DNA from 2 places in the Paenibacillus sp. FW507-14B1B genome. Region 1 is predicted to be linked to the other one. Evidence: predicted binding sites of a transcription regulator. Region 1 holds the regulator's gene; the other holds the start of a gene.

The links. The regulator CtsR, encoded in region 1, represses protease genes until heat stress. The targets are predictions, from matches to a motif close to ATGGTCAATAAAGGTCAAACA.
Region 2: clpP (ATP-dependent Clp endopeptidase proteolytic subunit ClpP) is a predicted target of CtsR. The motif match lies at 1,253-1,273, and genes of this name have one in related genera.

The regions. Positions count from the first base shown of each region.
Region 1 is NZ_JBYSWS010000008.1:3,772-7,194, forward strand. It holds gene AC3WJJ_RS24320 (ABC transporter ATP-binding protein) at 1-393, shown strand, start outside; gene AC3WJJ_RS24325 (hypothetical protein) at 393-1,136, shown strand; gene AC3WJJ_RS24330 (CtsR family transcriptional regulator) at 1,430-1,891, shown strand; gene mcsA (protein-arginine kinase activator protein McsA) at 1,919-2,437, shown strand; gene mcsB (protein-arginine kinase McsB) at 2,507-3,423, shown strand, end outside.
Region 2 is NZ_JBYSWS010000003.1:599,506-602,928, reverse strand. It holds gene AC3WJJ_RS18365 (hypothetical protein) at 1-479, opposite strand, end outside; gene clpP (ATP-dependent Clp endopeptidase proteolytic subunit ClpP) at 577-1,173, opposite strand; tRNA gene AC3WJJ_RS18355 (tRNA-Arg) at 1,342-1,416, opposite strand; gene AC3WJJ_RS18350 (sugar-binding transcriptional regulator) at 1,762-2,793, shown strand; gene gap (type I glyceraldehyde-3-phosphate dehydrogenase) at 2,910-3,423, shown strand, end outside.

The sequences.
Region 1 (3,423 bases):
GCTGATTTTGATGTAGAGAAGGCACATAATATGTTGAAATTCATGAACTTGAATTTAAACGATAAGATCAGCTCATTATCCAAAGGAATGAATGAACGACTCCAGCTGACACTGGCACTTTCACGCAATGCTTACGTGTATATGCTGGATGAGCCGATTGGAGGCGTTGACCCTGTCGCACGTGGCAAAATCCTCAATGCGATTGTGGAGTTCTATAATGAGAACAGCAGTATCATCATATCAACACATCTAGTGAGAGACATTGAGCGTATTTTTGATGAAGTGGTCTTTATACGGAACGGTGAGATCGTTATGCACGAGGAAGTAGAGAATATTCGTCTAGAGCATGGTAAAAGCATTGATGAAATGTTCAAAGAGGTGTTCGCAGAATGATGAAACTGTTGAAATACGACTGGAAACGAAATTCGAATGTAATTCTTGGTCTTATGACCGTTCTGTTGATCTCAGAAACACTGTTTACATCGATCGGTTATATACGAGGATGGGAATTATGGCTCTTGGTGCCCTTGAGCATGCTAGCTTATGGTATAGTGAGTACGATCCTACTGGTAATTATCTGCAGAACATTTGATCAGAATATTAAGTTATATAATCGCCGCCTCTTACCTATTCGATCTATATGGACTATCGTATCGTCGTTAATACAGACCTGGATCAGTACAGTGATTGTTATGATATTGGTGATTATTCACTTATGGATATTCTGGAACATAGGAAGCATAGGTGAAATAATAAACCTCCCCCGTTTAATTACTTCGGATTATGTATTAATGGCATTGGGTGGCGGCTGGAAATATACATTTGTTATGATAACTATCTTTTTCTCGATCGTAGTAGCTCGTGCAATTCGCAAGCAGTGGGGGTTATGGTTCAGCATCGTGCTCTTTTTTGTCATTCAAAATGTAATACAGTGGATGGAGTACAAAATCTTCACTTCAGATAGTGGATGGGTGGGTCAAACATTCTCCATTCGAATTGAAGAGGGAGGGACTGGAACTCCAATTACCAATGAGACTTTTCAAATCCCATGGGGACCGTTTATATTTGAAATACTTCTCGCCGGAGTACTTATATATGCTATGGTTAAACTGATCGATCGTAAGGTGGAAGTATAATATTCATCATCATATGTAAGACCTTGCTAGAATAATGGCGGGGTCTTTTTATTTTGGTTGATGGAGTGGTATGCGGAATATTTTCACTTTTTAACGGTTAGACTGAAAGAGAAGCCCCCTTGGCAAAATAAAAAATTGTGTTATAATAAATTTAAAGTCAAAGAAAGTCAAAGTCAGCAATAAAGGATTCAATGAAGCGCCAAGTTGGTTAAAATTAAAGTATCGGCAAGACTCTGTGAGGACGTGTAAGATCAATACGGCTTAGCGTTTCAAGCAGTGGAGGATGAATAATCATGCGTAATATCTCTGATATTATCGAACAATATTTGAAGGGTATTTTGCAAGAAAGCTCGGAGGGTACAATTGAGATCCAGCGTAATGATCTTGCGGAGAAATTCTCATGCGTTCCTTCCCAGATTAATTATGTTATTAGTACCCGTTTTACATTAGAGAAGGGGTATTTGGTGGAAAGTAAACGTGGCGGAGGAGGCTATATACGTATTCAGCGTATTGAGTTGCCGAAGCATACAGCTCTTCACCATCACTTGCATCATTCGATAGGAAATCTCATTGATCAGACAGTAGCAGAGGGGCTGATTTACCAGCTCGAAGAATCACGGTTTTTGACGATGCGTGAAGCTTGCCTCATGCGGGCAGCAATCTCAAGGGAATGTCTGAACGTTAAACTTCCTTACCGAGATGAGCTTCGTGCCAGAATTATGAAGGCGATGCTTGTTTCTTTGTTGGGTAAATGAGTCTTTGTTAAAAGGAGGGTCATGAATATGGTGTGTCAAGAATGCGGTAAACGGCCGGCGACGCTCCATTTCACCAAGATTGTAAACGGAGAGAAGACGGAATTCCATTTCTGTGAAACTTGTGCCCGTGAAAAAGGGGAATTGATCCCTGGGACGTCGAATGGTTTCTCTATTCACAGTCTTTTGTCAGGTCTGCTTGATCTCGATCCTACGGGAAAAGGTCAAACTCAGGGTTCTAGGGGACCTCAAGCACCCCGTTGTGAGGAATGCGGTATGACCTATTCACAATTCAGTAAGCTTGGCCGTTTTGGCTGCAGCTCTTGTTACAAATATTTCTCTGATCGCTTGGATCCACTTTTCAAAAGGGTTCACGGTAATACCACACATGTAGGTAAGATCCCCAAACGAAGTGGTGGTAAGATCCAAGTGAAACGTAAAATTGATGAGCTTAAGAAGGAACTGCAGTATAAAATCCTTCAAGAGGAGTTTGAAGAAGCTGCTGAAATCCGTGATCAGATCCGTGAGCTCGAGAAGAGTATGGCTTAAGTCTATGGACTACAATACTGCACTTGAAGCGAGCATTTTGCAAAATGCTGAAGGTAGGAGGAATGCGTGATGTCGAATCTTCGGTTTACCGAACAAGCGCTGAGCGAATGGATGCGCGGAAACGGTCAGGATTCTGATATAGTCATCAGCACCCGGGTTCGGGTGGCGCGCAATTTGCAGCATCTTCCTTTTCCGCTGCTTGCGACAGGCGAGCAGTCGGGAGAAGTGCTTGAGCGCCTGACAGGTGTTTTAAAGGATCAGGAAGAATTACAAGATCTGGGTCCTTTTCATACCATTCGTTTAGATGAGATTGATGGATTGGATAAGAGAGTGTTGGTTGAGAAGCGACTCATTAGTCCAAGTCTCGCTGATGAATCGAGAAATGGAGCGGTGATACTTACGGAAGATGAATCGGTAAGTATCATGATTAATGAAGAGGATCACCTACGAATCCAGTGCTTGTATCCGGGCTTCCAAGTGCATGAGGCTTGGGAGAGAGCAACGAAGCTAGATGATTTGTTCGAAGCCAAAGTTGATTATGCTTTTGACGACAAAAGAGGGTATCTTACAAGCTGCCCTACAAATGTCGGAACAGGGCTTCGTGCTTCTGTCATGATGCATCTGCCTGCGCTTGTGATGACTCAGCAGATCAACCGCATTTTGTCAGCTGTCTCTCAGGTGGGACTGACGGTACGTGGCATCTATGGTGAGGGCAGTGAGGCTGTAGGGAATTTATTTCAGATTTCCAATCAGATTACACTAGGGCAGACTGAGTCTGAAATTATAGAGAATCTGCACAGTGTCGCAATGCAAATCATAGAACATGAGAAGAATGCTCGTGAGCGATTAATTAGCGAATCGAAACTTCGGATTACCGATCGCGTGATGCGATCATACGGTATATTATCTTATGCTGAGGTTATGGAGTCGAAAGAAGCAGCGCAGCGATTATCTGATGTAAGGCTTGGCGTTGATCTCGGTCTACT
Region 2 (3,423 bases), on a different contig from region 1:
TTCTCCTGAACAATGGGTGTATTCTTGCTGCGGAAACGGCCGAGTGAATAACCGAGTAATCCTGCTACGAGAGCAATCATGGTGCACAGGAGTACAAGGGTTAGGTCCGATGGAATATTTAGAAATAATCGGAGTCCGTAAAGGGGGAAGAAATAAATAAAGGCAACGGGAAGAAGTATGATGAATGATTTTGTCAAATAACCTAATGCAAAAACTAAAATACCTGCTATCCAGTACAGGGAAAACCAGCGAACAAAATAAGATTGGTCTTTTAACCCGAGCAACAGGCCAAGCAGAAATAGTAGTATGACAGCAAAGACAGATGCAACTGTGTGTTGTATATCAGGTGTATTTCCTTTAAACGCAGGAAGTATGTTGATTATGGAAAATGGGATTGAACAGAGGGGAAGTAGTAAAATCAAGGATAATCGGTTACCCACTATAGTCATCTCTCCGATCGCAATATTAATTAATCCCAATTATATCCACAAAAGACATAGGGTGTCTAATTATTTCATGCCAAAAAGGCTAACATCCGTATATTAACGGATATTAGCCTCTTGTTGTTGCAAAATGTTAGATGCCTTGCGGCGGCGTGCTCTCAAGAACTTGGTCGATCAGACCGTATTCCTTCGCTTCAGCAGCAGTCATGAAATAGTCACGATCCGTATCCTTCTCAATACGCTCAAGCGGTTGACCTGTGCGCTCTGCGAGAATATGGTTCAGCTTATCGCGCATCTTCAGGATGCGACGGGCGCGGATTTCGATATCCGTTGCTTGCCCTTGAGCTCCACCAAGTGGTTGGTGAATCATAACTTCACTGTTAGGAAGCGCAAAACGTTTACCCTTAGCGCCTGCATTCAGCAGGAATGCTCCCATGGAAGCAGCCATGCCGACACAGATGGTAGACACGTCAGGTTTGATAAACTGCATTGTATCGAATATGGCCATACCAGCGGTGATTGATCCGCCAGGGCTATTGATGTAAAGGTGAATGTCCTTCTCTGGGTCCTCAGCTGCCAAGAACAGCATTTGTGCAATGATGGCATTGGCAACTACGTCATTCACGTCGGAGCCGAGGAAGATGATGCGATCTTTCAGCAATCTGGAATAGATGTCGTACGCGCGCTCACCGCGGTTGCTTTGTTCAACGACCATAGGTATGAAACTCATATAAAAAACCTCCTCTTAAATGCATTCCTCATTAAAATACTGTTACCGTATTACCCACATAATAAACAATTTCAACCATAAAGTCAAAGAAAGTCAAACTATTGGGTAAAAAAAAGAGCCGTTATGGGCACTTGTGGGTAAACAATATATAGAAGTTATGAAAATAAATGGCGCGCCCGCGAGGAATCGAACCTCGATCTCAGGCTCCGGAGGCCTACGTCATATCCATTGGACCACGGGCGCAAAATAGCAACGAAGATGATTATACCGCATCTTTTTCGAAAAGACAAGAACAGTGCCAAAGATTCTAATAAGCATGGCTGATGAGAGCGAGACAGAATCCATCTGTATATGAAGAAATTCACACCTTTTGGGAGATACTGTATATGACTTTGACAGTTGTGTATCCACTTTAAGGACAACCTCTTCCCGATGTATAAGAATGCTTAGGGTTGAGAAATATACATTCGGAACACTTGCAACCTCCATAAATATTGGTTAGAATAAGGGTGGGACTTAAAACGCTTGACTGGGACATTTTGCGACCATCGGTAGAAGGTCCAAGACGAAGTTGCAGGAGTGGAATGCATGCGTAACTTATTAGAATTACAAGAGCAGCTTCTGCCCGATCTCATGGACATTCTCAAGCGAAGATATACGATCCTTCATCAGATCATGTTATCTGGAATGGTGGGGCGCAGGACGCTCGCGGCATCACTGTCAATGACCGAACGTGTGCTGAGGGCCGAAACAGACCTACTGAAAGCACAAGGGCTCATCGAGATTGAGACGCTTGGGATGAGGATTAGCAGTAGCGGACAGAACTTACTTGACCAGCTTGAGCCTGTCATGAATGATTTGTTCGGATTAGCTGATCTGGAGGAGAAGATCCGCGAGGCTTACGGGCTGCGTAAAGTAGTAGTTGTCCCCGGTGATAGTGAGTCTTCAGCTGATGTGAAACGCGAACTTGGCAGGGCAGGTGCAAGAACATTACTTAACTATGTCAATAGCGGAGACATCATTGCTGTAACAGGTGGATCAACGCTCGCTGAAGTAGCTGAGCAGATGGCACCGCCGTCAGCTGGTCCTTTAACAGGTTCGTGGTTTGTACCTGCAAGGGGCGGTTTGGGCGAGAGTATGGAGATTCAAGCCAACACAATCGCATCTAAGATGGCGAAGAAGGTAGGAGCCGAATATCGGCTACTGCATGTACCAGATCTGTTGAGCGACGATGCCTATCAGTCACTGGTTCAGGATCACCATATCCGGGACATTGTGAATGTGATACGTCGATCATGTGTTATTGTTCACGGTATAGGAGATGCTATGGAGATGGCTCACCGCAGGAAGCTTGATGAACCTTCAATTAAGGATCTGAAAGCGGAAGGTGCGATTGCCGAATCCTTTGGCTACTATTTCAGTGAAGATGGAACAGTCGTTCACCGTATGCTTACCCTTGGGCTAAGACTTGAGGATATTATGCGGACAGAGACGATTATTGGTATCGCTGGTGGACGAAGTAAGGCTAAAGCGATACATGCCGTGCTGAAGTTCGGACACGAGGACATTCTCGTTATGGATGAGGCCGCGGCTCTGGAAATAGCGAAGAGCCTGGACTAAGCGACAGGCATAAAGAACAATGACGAAGAGCATTCGTACTAACTTTGTTGTCATGATGGGCCTCACGGTCCGTCTTGAATAAATAAAAAACTTTCACTATATGGAGGGAAATACTCATGGTTAAAGTAGGTATTAACGGATTTGGACGTATTGGACGTAACGTGTTCCGCGCAGCGCTGGACAACAAGGATGTTGAAATTGTTGCAATCAACGATTTGACAGACGTAAAAACGCTGGCACACCTTTTGAAATATGACACAACACATGGCAAATTCAACGCAACTGTAGAAGCTAAAGAAGGCGCGCTTGTTGTAAATGGCAGAGAAGTTAAAGTATTTGCAGAGCGTAACCCTGAGAACCTTCCTTGGAGCTCCGTAGGCGCTGAAATCGTTGTGGAATCCACTGGTATCTTCACAGCTAAAGAAAAAGCTGAAGCTCACTTGAAAGGCGGCGCGAAGAAAGTTATCATCTCCGCACCAGCTACTAACGAAGATATCACAATCGTTATGGGTGTTAACGAAGATAAGTATGACGCAGCTAGCCATACAGTAATCTCCAACGCTTCTTGCACAACGAACTGCTTGGCACCATTTGCTAAAGTATTGAACGACAAATTTGGTATCGTTAAAG